2 regions of the Vibrio sp. B1FLJ16 genome follow, and region 1 is predicted to be linked to the other one. Evidence: predicted binding sites of a transcription regulator. Region 1 holds the regulator's gene; the other holds the start of a gene.
The links. The regulator MetJ, encoded in region 1, represses methionine synthesis genes. The targets are predictions, from matches to a motif close to TTAGACNTNTANANGTCTAA.

Region 2: the regulator MetJ is predicted to act here: its motif matches at 4,879-4,898, upstream of metN (methionine ABC transporter ATP-binding protein MetN).

The regions. Positions count from the first base shown of each region.
Region 1 covers NZ_HG992749.1:2,762,834-2,770,425, forward strand. Annotated here, with positions in the region: gene KHN79_RS12585 (O-succinylhomoserine (thiol)-lyase) at 1-786, opposite strand, end outside; gene metJ (met regulon transcriptional regulator MetJ) at 1,012-1,332, shown strand; gene KHN79_RS12595 (malic enzyme-like NAD(P)-binding protein) at 1,462-2,739, opposite strand; gene bfr (bacterioferritin) at 2,949-3,434, opposite strand; gene KHN79_RS12605 ((2Fe-2S)-binding protein) at 3,531-3,716, opposite strand; gene tuf (elongation factor Tu) at 4,052-5,236, opposite strand; gene fusA (elongation factor G) at 5,390-7,489, opposite strand.
Region 2 covers NZ_HG992749.1:754,816-762,407, reverse strand. Annotated here, with positions in the region: gene lipB (lipoyl(octanoyl) transferase LipB) at 1-527, shown strand, start outside; gene lipA (lipoyl synthase) at 524-1,489, shown strand; gene glyA (serine hydroxymethyltransferase) at 1,866-3,116, opposite strand; gene KHN79_RS03425 (YitT family protein) at 3,462-4,064, shown strand; gene gmhB (D-glycero-beta-D-manno-heptose 1,7-bisphosphate 7-phosphatase) at 4,132-4,689, opposite strand; gene metN (methionine ABC transporter ATP-binding protein MetN) at 5,026-6,060, shown strand; gene KHN79_RS03410 (methionine ABC transporter permease) at 6,050-6,727, shown strand; gene KHN79_RS03405 (MetQ/NlpA family lipoprotein) at 6,760-7,569, shown strand.

The DNA.
Region 1 (7,592 bases):
TTGCTGGGAGCTCTCTTCATGCACTCGCATACGTGCGCCTAAAGTACGGATACCTCTTAGCGTCATGTAGCTATCAAATGGTGTGCCTGTCGCACCAATGCAGTTGCCCCACCACGCCAGCTCTTCTGCATGCTCTTGTGTTTTGGTGATCACCACCCCACCAATCACATCTGAGTGACCATTGATGTATTTTGTCGTGGAGTGAATAACGAAGTCGGCCCCAAGGTCTAAAGGCTTTTGGTACACAGGTGTCAAAAAAGTATTGTCTACCGCGACTAAGGCACCAATTTGTTTTGCTTTTTCACATACTGCAGCAATATCCACCACACGAACCAGAGGGTTCGAGGGGGTTTCTAACAAAATCAGTTTTGGCTTTTGCGCCAATGCGGCATCAAGTGCCTGCTCGTCAGATTGATCAACAAACAGTACCCTGAAATCGCCTTTGTTAGAGCGGGTGTTGAACAGACGGTAAGTACCGCCGTAGCAATCATGTGGCGCTACAATCAGGTCATCAGGACCAATAAACGCAGAAACCCACAAGTTCAGTGCTGACGTACCGCAGTTAGTGACCACAGCCCCTTTACCTGACTCTAACTCAGACAGAGCACTTTCCAACAACCCTCGGTTCGGATTACCTGAACGGGTGTAATCGTACTTTGGAACTTCCCCAAATGCAGGAAAGCCGTAATTTGTTGAAAGGTAGATAGGTGGTACGACAGCATGATATTGAGTATCAGATTCTATGCCAGTGCGTACAGCAATGGTCGCGGGCTTGCGGGTGCTCATGGGTGTATCCTTTCACAAGTGGTGACTTCTAAATAGGAATGCGCTATACCTGAACTATCAGATTCAATGAATTGCACATTTCCCTCACTATTCTTGTCACTTTACTCGTCTATTTTTGAGACGTCAACACTTCTAGACGTCTATATGTCTTTGCTTATGGCAGTAAATGCAGCTAAAATCAGCAACTCAATTATTTTTAACCCATTACAAATATGAAGGTACGCAATGGCTGACTGGAATGGCGAATACATTAGCCCGTATGCTGAGCATGGAAAGAAAAGCGAACAAGTAAAAAAAATCACTGTATCTATCCCGCTGAAAGTTTTAAAAGTGCTAACTGATGAGCGTACTCGTCGTCAGATCAACAACTTACGCCACGCAACCAATAGCGAACTGCTATGCGAAGCATTCCTGCACGCGTATACAGGCCAGCCGCTTCCAACGGATGAAGACCTTCGTAAAGATCGCCCAGATGATATCCCGACAGAAGCGAAAGCGCTGATGACGGAAATGGGTATCGAATTTGAGTCATTTGACGAAGAGTAATTAGCGTCAAAACGAATCTAACGAATGGTGATTCAGATTCTGGGACCAAAATGACATAAAAAAATGGGACGCCATCGCGTCCCATTTTTTGTACATGTTTTACAACAGCTAATTACTCAGCCATATTGATCACGCAGACATATAGTTTTCCGGCATTTCAATACGAGCAACACCTGAGTCAACAGCAGCTTGAGCGACCGCTTTTGCAACACGTGGCAGCAGACGGGCATCCATTGGTTTAGGAATGATGTAGTCAGAGCCAAACTCCAGCTTATCTACACCTGCCGCTTTCAATACCGCTTCCGGCACTGGCTCTTTAGCCAACTGACGAATAGCGTCAACCGCCGCCAGTTTCATTTCATCATTGATTTCACTTGCCCGGACATCAAGCGCACCACGGAAAATGAATGGGAAACAAAGCACGTTGTTAACCTGGTTCGGGTAATCACTACGTCCGGTACCCATAATAAGATCATCACGCACTTCATGAGCAAGCTCTGGCTTGATTTCAGGGTCCGGGTTTGAACACGCAAAAACAATTGGTTTGTCTGCCATTAACTTCAGAGCTTCGGCTGGTAAAAGATTCGGACCAGAAACACCAAGGAACAGATCCGCACCTTCAATCACGTCCTCTAAAGTACGCTTATCAGTGTTGTTCGCAAACAACTGTTTGTACTCGTTTAGATCGTCACGACGCGTATGAATTACGCCTTTACGATCCAGCATATAAATCTTTTCACGCATTGCACCACACTTGATCAGCAGTTCCATACAAGCAACCGCTGCAGCCCCGGCACCCAGACACACAATAACCGACTCTTCGAGTTTCTTACCTTGCAGCTCGATGGCATTGAGCATACCTGCAGCCGTAACGATAGCTGTACCGTGCTGGTCATCATGGAAGACAGGAACGTCACAGCGCTCAATAAGACGCTTTTCAATTTCAAAACAGTCCGGTGCCTTGATATCTTCAAGGTTGATGCCACCGAATGTATCAGCAATGCTCGCTACGGTATTAACGAACTCATCAATAGTGCGGTGCTTTACTTCAATATCAATTGAATCCAGGCCTGCAAAACGCTTAAACAGTAACGCTTTACCTTCCATAACTGGTTTAGAAGCAAGAGGACCAAGGTTACCCAGACCAAGAATAGCAGTACCGTTAGAAATCACGGCAACCATGTTACCTTTCGCGGTGTACTTATAGACATTATCAGGATTTTGCGCGATTTCACGTACAGGTTCGGCAACGCCAGGGCTGTATGCTAATGCAAGGTCACCTGCGGTTTCCGCTGGCTTAGTTAACTCAACAGCTATTTTACCCGGGGTTGGGTAAGCATGGTAATCAAGAGCTTGTTGACGCTTTTCTTCTTCCGGAGTTACTGCTTGGCTGTTCTCTTCAGACATGGGGGTCTCTTTTTTTATTTTATAGGTAAGGGGGAATAAATTCTAAATGATAGAAATCAATCTTCATAGATAAGAATGCGAGCAATATCCTTAAAATGAATGACAATAAAAGAGATTAGACCAGATAAACAGGAAAAGCACCTAACTTTTAAGTCAGGTGCACTACTCTAGGGATTGGTGAGGACTTCTAACTGATTGGGAGCTAGAGATTATTCGTCGTCATCTTCATCAACATACTGTGATTGCAGATAGTTGGCGATGCCGGACATTTCGATCAGACCCAGCTGAGTTTCCAGCCAGTCGACATGCTCTTCTTCATCTTGAAGAATATCTTGAAACAAATCACGGGAAACATAATCGCGAATATCTTCCGAATAAGCGATTGCGTCTTTGAGATCTGGGATAGCAGCCATTTCCAATTTGAGATCGCATTCGAGCATTTCTTTGGTATCTTCGCCGATCATCAGTTTGCCTAGATCTTGCAGGTTAGGTAAACCTTCTAAAAACAGAATACGTTCGATTAAATGATCAGCGTGGTTCATTTCATCAATAGACTCGTGATACTCCTTATCGGCGAGGTGCTTTAAGCCCCAGTCCTTGTACATACGAGCATGAAGAAAATATTGATTAATAGCGACGAGCTCGTTACCGAGTACTTTGTTGAGATGTTGTATTATGATTGGATCGCCTTTCATGGAAAAGCCCCTCCTCTTTTTAGGCTTCATTTAAATGTAGAAGCAAATGAGAAGGTGTCAAAAGGCGCAACTACCTTCACCGTATCATTACGGTGGTTAGCAGGCTTGTTTTAGTTCAGTGTAATGCTCAGCTAAAATTTCTTTGGCTTGTCTGATGCATTTACCACACTGGCTGCCCAGTGCCGTACATCGCTTTATCCCTCTTATATCCGTTATGCCTTCATCCATCGCTAACTTTCTAATTTTCTTGTCAGAAACACTATGACAAAGACACACAAACATACTCTGAAACCCAATAGAAATAACCCGAGGAGAATAATATAAACAAGAATAGTTCTTGTTACCAGTCGTATTGTGCATTCAACTCAGAACATTTAGTTATATAGATTTTTATATGGCAGGTAAGGATCAAGCACTTAGGGAAGGAGGGTTAACTGGGAAATTTTTTAGCAAATAAGAGTCTGTTTTAACAAATAAAAAATACGAGGATTACTTATCGGCTTATAACCAAATAAGAATTTAGAAATGAAAAAAGGGAAGCCAAAGCCTCCCTTTTTCTTGCTTGCGTTTTCTTCAAAGTGAAGAAAAGTGCAAGATTTCGCTTAATTCGTTATGAATTAGTCGAAGATCTTAGCAACAACACCAGCACCTACTGTACGGCCACCTTCACGGATCGCGAAACGTAGACCTTCGTCCATTGCGATTGGTGCGATTAGCTCAACAGTCATCTGTACGTTGTCACCAGGCATTACCATTTCTACGCCGTCTGGTAGAGTGATGTCACCAGTTACGTCAGTTGTACGGAAGTAGAACTGTGGACGGTAGCCTTTGAAGAATGGAGTGTGACGACCACCTTCATCTTTAGACAGTACGTATACTTCTGATTCAAACTTAGTGTGTGGAGTGATTGAACCTGGCTTAGCTAGTACTTGACCACGTTCTACTTCGTCACGCTTAGTACCACGTAGAAGTGCACCAACGTTCTCACCCGCACGACCTTCGTCTAGAAGCTTACGGAACATTTCAACACCAGTACATGTAGTAGTAGTAGTGTCTTTGATACCTACGATAGCAACTTCGTCACCTACGTTTAGGATACCACGTTCGATACGACCAGTTACTACTGTACCACGGCCTTGGATCGAGAATACGTCTTCGATAGGCATTAGGAACGGTAGATCGATTGCACGCTCTGGCTCTGGGATGTATGAATCTAGCGCTTCAGCTAGTTCAACGATTTTCGCTTCCCACTGCTCTTCGCCGTTTAGTGCGCCTAGTGCAGAACCTTGGATAACTGGTAGGTCATCACCTGGGAAGTCGTACTCAGAAAGAAGTTCACGAACTTCCATTTCTACTAGTTCTAGTAGCTCTTCATCGTCAACCATGTCACATTTGTTCATGAATACGATGATGTATGGGATACCAACCTGACGGCCTAGTAGGATGTGCTCACGAGTTTGTGGCATTGGGCCATCTGTTGCAGCAACAACTAGGATACCACCGTCCATCTGTGCAGCACCAGTGATCATGTTTTTAACATAGTCAGCGTGTCCTGGGCAGTCTACGTGTGCGTAGTGACGGCTTGGAGTGTCGTACTCTACGTGAGACGTTGCGATTGTGATACCACGCTCACGCTCTTCTGGAGCGTTATCGATAGATGCGAAGTCACGAGCAGCACCGCCGTACACTTTTGCAAGAGTAGTACAGATAGCAGCAGTTAGAGTTGTTTTACCGTGGTCAACGTGGCCGATAGTACCAACGTTTACGTGCGGTTTTACACGTTCAAATTTTTCTTTAGACACAATCGTGTTCCTTCCTAGTTATGATTCGCCGTGATCATTATTGACCTACGACGCGCCAGATACGTTATTTTATGCGCCAACGCTCGTTAGCGCAATATTTGGACGGCTTGATCTGACAAAAAAGTCATAAACTTTTTGTCGCTCAGTCGTCAATTAGTAACCACGCTCTGCAATGATTGCATCTGCAAAGTTCTTAGGCACTTCAGCGTACTCATGGAACTCCATAGAGTAAGACGCACGGCCTTGAGTTGCAGAACGTAGGTCAGTTGCGTAACCAAACATCTCAGATAGTGGGACTTGCGCACGGATGATCTTAAGACCAGCTACGCCTTCGTCCATACCTTCGATAATGCCGCGACGACGGTTTAGGTCACCAACAACGTCACCCATCCAATCTTCCGGAGTGGTTACTTCGACATTCATCATTGGTTCTAGAATCACAGGTTGCGCTTCTAGTGCACCTTTCTTGAATGCCATTGAGCCAGCGATCTTGAACGCCATCTCACTAGAGTCTACATCGTGGTACGAACCATCAAATAGTGTAGCTTTAATATCCAGAACAGGATAACCCGCCAGAACACCACTATTCATTTGCTCTTCGATACCTTTCGATACCGAACTGATGTATTCCTTAGGAACCACACCACCCACGATTTCGTCTACGAATACGAAACCTTCACCAGGCTCTGAAGGTTCAAGCTTAATCCACACATGACCGTATTGACCACGACCACCTGACTGACGAACAAACTTGCCTTCCACTTCCGCTTTACCACGAATGGTTTCACGGTAAGCAACCTGAGGTTTACCAACGTTACAATCAACGCTGAATTCACGCTTCATACGGTCTACGATGATGTCCAGGTGAAGCTCACCCATACCTGAGATCAGAGTCTGACCTGTCTCGTCGTCCGTTTCCACGCGGAACGATGGGTCTTCCGCAGCCAGTTTACCCAGCGCGATACCCATTTTCTCTTGGTCTGCCTTAGAACGAGGTTCTACGGCAATCTGAATAACCGGTTCAGGGAACTCCATGCGCTCCAGAATCACCTTGTGGTTCTGGTCACACAGTGTGTCACCTGTGGTTACGTCTTTCAGACCGATTGCAGCGGCGATATCACCAGCGCGAACTTCTTTTACTTCTTCACGCTTGTTTGCATGCATCTGAACAATACGACCAAAACGCTCTTTCTTCTCTTTGACAGAGTTGTAGACACCATCACCTGAGTTTACTACACCTGAGTAAACACGCATGAAAGTAAGCGTCCCCACAAATGGGTCAGTCGCGATCTTAAACGCTAGCGCAGAGAACGGTTCGTTGTCGTCAGCGTGACGCTCAACTTCATTCTCTTTCTCATCGATACCTTTAATAGCCGGTACATCAACTGGCGATGGTAAGAAGTCGATTACTGCATCCAGTACCGCCTGAACACCTTTGTTCTTGAACGCACTACCACAAGTGGCAAGTACGATTTCGTTATTTAGTGTGCGAGTACGTAGCGCTTGTTTGATCTCAGCTTCAGTCAGTTCACCTTCTTCAAGGTACTTATCCATTAGCTCTTCAGTCGCTTCAGCAGCCGACTCAACCATATGGTTGCGCCACTCTTCAGCAAGCTCGATCATGTCAGCCGGAATGTCTTCGTATGTAAACGACATGCCTTGGTCGGCTTCATTCCAGTTGATCATTTTCATCTTGATAAGGTCGATAACACCTCTGAAGTTCTCTTCTGCACCAACGTTTAGCTGGATTGGAACAGGATTCGCACCAAGACGATTTTTAATTTGGTCCACAACGCGTAGGAAGTCTGCGCCTGCACGGTCCATCTTGTTTACAAACACCATACGCGGAACATGGTATTTGTCTGCTTGACGCCATACAGTTTCAGACTGAGGTTCAACACCAGATGAGCCACAGAACACAACTACAGCACCATCAAGTACACGAAGAGAACGTTCAACTTCGATAGTAAAGTCAACGTGTCCAGGAGTATCAATGATGTTCACGCGATGTTCAGGGAACTGTGCTTCCATACCGCGCCAGAAAGTAGTCGTCGCAGCTGAAGTGATAGTGATACCACGTTCCTGCTCCTGCTCCATCCAGTCCATGGTTGCTGCACCATCGTGAACTTCACCGATTTTATGAGACAGACCAGTGTAGAACAGAATACGCTCTGTAGTGGTTGTTTTACCTGCATCTACGTGAGCACAGATACCGATATTACGGTAGTGCTCAATAGGAGTTTTGCGAGCCACGATTGAATCCTCTTAACTTAGAGATAGGGACTATTGCTATAGCTAAAATGCTGTCCTCTAGATATAGCAATAGTTCCTAGCATAGGCATAGGAACTAAAGAAG
Region 2 (7,592 bases), 1.1 Mb from region 1:
TTACTCAAGGTCAGGCAGGTAAAGCCGAGCACCTTATCAACACTGGTGATATTCCTGTCGTGCAAAGTGATCGTGGTGGTCAGGTAACTTATCATGGCCCGGGCCAGCTGGTAGCTTACTTCCTGATCAACTTGCGTCGAAAAAAATTAGGAGTACGAGATCTCGTTACTAACATCGAGAACCTCGTGATCAACACGCTAAAAGCATACAATATTGACTCTGCAGCTCAACCAGACGCTCCGGGCGTTTATGTCGATGGCAAGAAAATATGCTCTCTCGGTCTGCGCATTCGTAAAGGATGCTCCTTTCATGGTCTCGCCCTGAACGTAAATATGGATTTAACACCATTTCTGCGTATCAACCCTTGCGGCTATGAAGGTATGGAAATGGTTCAGGTTAGCCAGTTTAACGGACCTGACGAAGTAGAAACCGTAGAAAAACAACTAATACAAGAACTCGTTACTTTGCTCGGCTACGAGCAAGTAGAATTCAGCACAGAAGCACCTTCTCAAGGTAATAAAGCATGAGCAAACCAATCCAGATGGAAAAAGGCGTTAAATATCGTGACGCCGACAAAATGGCATTGATTCCTGTAAAGAACATGCCTACAGAGCAGAAAGAAGTCCTGCGTAAGCCTGATTGGATGAAGATCAAGCTACCAGCCGACAGCCAGCGAATTCAAGATATCAAAGCAGCAATGCGTAAGAACAAGCTTCACTCTGTATGTGAAGAAGCCTCTTGCCCTAACCTAGCGGAATGTTTTAACCACGGTACTGCTACCTTTATGATCCTGGGCGCAATCTGTACCCGTCGTTGTCCTTTCTGTGATGTTGCTCATGGCCGTCCTCTGCCTCCTGAAGCAGAAGAGCCGCAAAAACTAGCGAAAACTATCGCAGATATGAAGCTGAAGTATGTGGTAATCACCTCAGTAGACCGTGATGATCTACGTGATGGCGGTGCACAGCACTTCGCTGACTGTAACCGCGAGATCCGTGCGCTGAACCCTGACATCAAGATTGAAACTCTGGTTCCTGACTTCCGTGGTCGTATGGACGTTGCATTGGATCTGATGAAAGATAACCCGCCAGATGTGTTCAACCACAACCTGGAAACTGCGCCGCGTCTTTACCGTAAAGCTCGTCCGGGTGCGAACTACAAGTGGTCTCTGCAACTACTGAAGAAATTCAAAGAGCAGCACCCAGACGTACCGACTAAATCAGGCCTGATGATGGGTCTTGGCGAGACAAAGGAAGAGATCGTTGAAGTTCTGAAAGATCTTCGCGAACATGGCGTGACTATGCTGACACTTGGTCAGTACCTGGCACCAAGCCGTCACCACCTGCCAGTAGAACGTTACGTTCCGCCATCAGAGTTTGACGAGCTGAAAGAGATCGCTCTGGAGCTTGGCTTTACACACGCAGCGTGTGGCCCATTTGTCCGCTCTTCATACCACGCCGACATGCAGGCACAGGGTATCGAGATCAAATAACCAATTGGTTCTCAATTACTGAAAGGTTGGCACTTCGCCAACCTTTTTTGTATCTGATAAATGATGATAAAAAGCCATTCTACCACCGTCATTCTGAACAGCGAGGAACGAGCGTGATTCAGAATCTGTTTTCAGAGTACTGATGACTTTGGGTGAGACTTTGAGTAAAAGAGTGTGCCGTAACAAGATTCCTGATCTCGCCTAGGCTCGTCGGAATAACAAACTCAATCCAAACGCCAGAAAAATAAAAAGGCCCTCAATTGAGGACCTTTGGTATTTTCAAACTGATTCGTTTCTAGTTCAAGGAAAAGGCGCGCAGTTTACAACTGTAAATGAGCACCTTTGACGCAGAAATAGAGCGAATCAGGCAGAACAATTATGCGTAAACAGGCAGACGCTTACAGATATCTAGAACTTTCTGTTTTGTCGCTTCGATAACTTCTTGGTTGTCGATGTTATCAAGCACGTCACACATCCAATTCGCCAGCTCTTTAGCGTTCTCTTCAGTGAAACCACGACGAGTGATCGCTGGAGTACCAACACGGATACCAGACGTTACGAATGGGCTGCGTGGGTCATTTGGCACTGAGTTTTTGTTTACTGTGATGTTCGCTGCACCTAGTGCTGCGTCAGCTTCTTTACCAGTGATGTTCTTGTCGATCAGATCAACTAGGAACAGGTGGTTTTCTGTGCCGTTAGAAACGATTTTGTAACCGCGCTCCTGGAACTGACCAACCATTGCTTTCGCATTTTGAACTACGCGAGCCTGGTATTCTTTAAATTCAGGTTCCATTGCTTCTTTGAACGCTACTGCTTTACCAGCGATAACGTGCATCAGAGGACCACCTTGACCGCCAGGGAAAACTGCTGAGTTCAGCTTTTTGTACATGTCTTCGCCAGCGTTAGACAGGATCAGACCACCACGTGGACCTGCCAGTGTTTTGTGCGTCGTTGTCGTTACTACGTGAGCGTGTGGTACCGGTGTTGGGTAAACGCCCGCAGCGATAAGGCCCGCTACGTGTGCCATATCAACAAACAAGTAAGCGCCTACTTTGTCTGCGATTTCACGCATGCGTTTCCAGTCAACGATTTGAGAGTAAGCAGAGAAACCACCGATGATCATCTTAGGCTTGTGCTCAAGCGCAAGTGCTTCCATCTCGTCGTAGTTGATCTGACCCGCTTCATCAATACCGTAAGGGATAACGTTGTAGTGCTTACCAGAGAAGTTTACCGGAGAACCGTGAGTCAGGTGACCACCGTGAGCCAGGCTCATGCCCAGAACTGTGTCACCAGGGTTTAGCAGCGCCATGTAAACTGCACTGTTTGCCTGAGAACCTGAGTGAGGCTGTACGTTCGCGTACTCACAACCGAATAGCTTGCATGCACGATCGATAGCTAGTTGTTCCGCTTTATCTACGTATTCACAACCGCCGTAGTAACGCTTGCCTGGGTAGCCTTCAGCGTATTTGTTCGTTAGCTGAGAACCTTGAGCTTCCATTACACGTGGGCTTGTGTAGTTTTCAGAAGCGATAAGTTCAATGTGCTCTTCCTGGCGAAGAGTTTCTTCCTGGATAGCTGCGAACAGTTCCGCATCGTAATCTGCGATGTTCATATCACGCTTAAGCATCTGTATCTCCTGACTCAGATTAGTACTGAAATTAGCAAAAAAACTGTTTTTGACCGAGCGCAAACGTTTTCGTCACCCTAATGGCGCGCATTCTACATAATTTGATCTAGCTCATAAAGAGAAAATTAAAGTTTTTCTCATGCAGTTTCTTCATGATGACAATTAATAAATATCATATCGATGTTACAACCAATCAAACGCTACTTATTACTGTCAAATTTGTGCTTTACACCCTGTAAAACAACAATTACATAGGTTTACCGTAATTTTAAGCCTCTAGCTACCGAAAAGATCATCTTTTTACTATGATGCCCGCCTTAATTCTCACCGATGACTGCAACCTTGATGGAAAAACACTCACTAAAAGAAGACTGGATAGCAATTCTCACGGGAACCTTTTTGGTTGCTCAGGGCGTTTTCTTTCTCCAATCCGCTCAACTCCTCACGGGAGGTACAACTGGATTGGCATTGCTTATCAGCCAATTTACACCTTTTACCTTTGGTGTGCTGTACTTTTTGATTAACTGTCCTTTTTATCTGCTAGCCTGGAAACGCTTCGGTCGTCATTTTGCAATCAATAGTGTTATTTCTGGTGCTTTGGTTTCAATTATCGCCGATCACCTTTATTTACTGATCTCATTAGAATCAGTAAATGAAATCTATTGTGCGGTTTCAGGTGGGCTGTTGATGGGGTTAGGTATGCTTATCTTGTTCCGTCACCGCTCTAGCCTGGGTGGCTTTAATGTACTGTGCTTGTTCATCCAGGATAAATTCGGAATTTCCGTCGGCAAGAGTCAGATGGCGATCGATGTCGTTATTGTATTGGCGTCGATGTTCTTCGTTTCTCCTTGGATCATTGCCCTGTCTGCGTTAGGCGCGTTCGCACTGAACTTGGTACTCGCGATGAATCACAAGCCTCATCGTTACTCAGTCAGATATGGGTCATAGCTTCATTAGCTAAAATTGAATACAAAAAAGGGAAGCAAGTGCTTCCCTTTAGAATATTTGTGCGATGTTATTTCTTTAAATAGGCTGGCACATCAGCAATGCTGTCCAACACCACAGTAGCAAGCGCTTCACCCTGCTCTGTAACTGGCTTGCCAGTACGAACCAGAATCTTTGTTCCTACGCCAGCCGCTTCTGCTGCCATCATGTCTTCCGCTTTATCGCCAATCATCACGGAATTTTCCATGTCAATTTTCAGGAAGTCACGAGCAGAAATGAACATACCCGGTTTTGGCTTACGGCAATCGCAATCTTGTTTGTATTCACCAATACCATGCTCAGGGTGATGTGGACAGTAATAGAAACCATCAAACTCAACACCGTGGTCGACGAAGTTCCAGTCCATCCACTGAGTCAGAGACAAAAAACGCTCTTCAGTGTATTTACCACGTGCGATACCGGCCTGGTTAGTCACAAGTACCAATAAGTACCCCTGATCTTTCAGCGCTTTCGTCGCTTCAAACACACCGTCAATATAATCAAAATCATGTTCATCATGAACGTAACCGTGATCAACGTTAATCACGCCATCACGATCGATAAAAACAGCTGGTTTGCCAAAACGTATATCTCTGTTAACTCGGGTTTAAGCAGATTATTACATACCTTATAAGCTTCAACACTATCTATTTAGCTTGACATTCCTCCCCAAGTACACGTTTATCAGCCATGAAACGTTTAAAATCGGGGGCTGAAGCACGTGTAACCTAAAACCCGTCATTAACGTTTGTATTGGTATATCCGCTCCCAGAAACGTTTAGACGTCTAGACGTAAAAATATCTATTGACTTCAACCTTCTTAAGCCATAGCATCAACTGAAAATTGAGATAGAGCTCAACATTAAGTTCTGTCAAAAGCCGTTTTTGACAACGAAGTACCCCATATCTCTATGCAGGTTGAAACATGATAGAAATAAAAAACGTCAATAAAGTGTTCTACCAAGGCAGTAAAGAAATTCCTGCCCTGAAAGACATTAACCTACATATCACCAAAGGCACTATCTTTGGGGTAATCGGCTCTTCAGGTGCAGGTAAAAGTACTCTGATCCGTTGTGTGAACATGCTAGAGGCACCGACCTCAGGCTCAATCATCGTTGATGGTGTAGACCTAACCAAGCTGAGTAAAAATCAACTGGTTGAAACGCGCCGTAACATCGGCATGATTTTCCAGCACTTTAACCTGCTTTCATCGCGCACTGTTTTCGATAATGTTGCCCTGCCACTTGAATTAGCCGGCAAAGATAAAGCGCACATCAGCAATAAAGTAACGGAACTCCTTCAACTCGTTGGTCTGGAAGATAAGCACGAAAGCTACCCAGCCAATCTGAGTGGCGGTCAAAAGCAGCGTGTGGCCATTGCCCGCGCACTAGCATCCGATCCAAAGGTTCTGCTGTGTGACGAAGCCACCAGCGCACTGGATCCTGCGACAACGCAATCTATCCTTGAGCTACTAAAGAAGATCAACCGTGAACTCAATATCACTATTTTGCTGATTACGCATGAAATGGAAGTAGTGAAGAGCATCTGTCACGAAGTCGCGATTATCGGTGGTGGTGAACTGGTTGAGAAAGGAACTGTAGGCGATATTTTCGCTCACCCTAAAACCGAGCTTGCGCACGAATTCATTCGCTCGACTTTGGATCTCTCAATCCCGGAAGATTACCAGATTCGACTTCAGTCAAGCCGTGTTGAAGGTAGCTACCCATTAATTCGAATGGAGTTCACAGGCGCGACGGTTGATGCCCCTTTGATGTCCCAGATTTCGCGTAAGTACAATATTGATGTCAGCATCCTGAGCTCAGATCTCGATTACGCTGGCGGCGTGAAGTTCGGCATGATGGTCGCAGAGCTGTTTGGTAATGAAGAAGATGACAACGCAGCGATTGAATATCTGCGTGAGCACAATGTGAAAGTAGAGGTACTTGGTTATGTCCTTTAATACTGTTTCAGAATGGCTAAGCCTTAACAGCAACCTGCTTCTGGGTGCAACCTGGGAAACCGTGTACATGGTCGCCGTTGCCGGCATTGTTGGCTTTGCTATCGGTATTCCTCTGGGTGTCATTCTGCACATCACGAAGAAAGGTGGTCTGTTAGAGAACACCAAGCTCAACAGCATTCTGGGGGCGATTGTGAACATTGGTCGCTCAGTACCTTTCCTTGTACTGATGGTTGCGATTATTCCGGTAACAAAAATGCTGGTCGGTACTTTTATCGGTACAACAGCGGCAATCGTTCCGCTGACTATAGGCGCGATTCCATTTGTGGCTCGCCTTATCGAAGGCGCATTACTTGAAGTACCAACAGGTTTGGTCGAGGCCGCACAATCGATGGGCGCGACACCTGTACAGATCATTACAAAAGTTCTGCTACCAGAAGCAATGCCGACTATTGTTAACTCAGTGACGATTACGCTGGTGACATTAGTCAGCTATTCAGCAATGGCTGGCACAGTTGGTGGCGGCGGTCTGGGTGACGTTGCGATTCGCTACGGCTTCCACCGCTACGATATCACCATCATGGCTGTCACTGTCGTCATGCTCATTGTTTTAGTTCAGATTATTCAGTCTATCGGCGATGCAGTAGTGCGCCGCGTGGATCACAGATAAGCATAAAAATTACATATTATAAGGAGATACACATGAAATTTAGCCTTAAGAGTCTTTTGACTGTTGTTACCGCCGCTTCCGCTTTAGCACTGACTGGTTGTGGCGAAAAAGAAGTTGACCTTAACAAAGTAAAAGTTGGCGTTATCGCTGGCGCTGAAGCTCAAGTTGCTGAAGTAGCTGCTAAAATTGCAAAAGAGAAATACAACCTGGATGTTGAGTTGGTGACTTTTACGGATTACGTAACGCCAAACGCAGCACTTGATGACGGCTCTGTCGATGCTAACGCATTCCAGCACAAGCCATACCTTGATCAGCAAATCAAAGACCGCGGCTACAAACTGGCTATTGCAGGCAACACGTTCGTTTACCCAATTGCTGGCTACTCAAAACAAGTGAAATCTGTAGACGAAATCCAAGATGGCGCTCGCATCGCAGTACCAAACGATCCGACTAACCTGGGCCGTTCTCTGCTTCTTCTGGAACAGCAAGGTCTGATTGAACTGCGTGAAGGTGTTGGTCTGCTAGCAACAGTACGTGACATCGTTGCTAACCCTAAAAATATCAACATTATTGAATTAGAAGCACCACAGCTTCCACGTTCACTAGATGACGTAGCGCTGTCTATCATCAACACGACTTACGCAAGCTCTATCGATCTATCTCCAGAGCGTGACGGTGTATTCGTTGAAGACAAAGAGTCTCCATACGTAAACCTTGTTGTTGCGCGTGAAGAGAACGTGAACGCTGAGAACGTACAAAACTTCGTAAAAGCTTACCAGACTGAAGAAGTTTACGAAGCAGCAAAAGAGCTATTCAAAGGCGGTGTAGTTAAAGGTTGGTAATCCAACTAGTTAACTGAATGCAG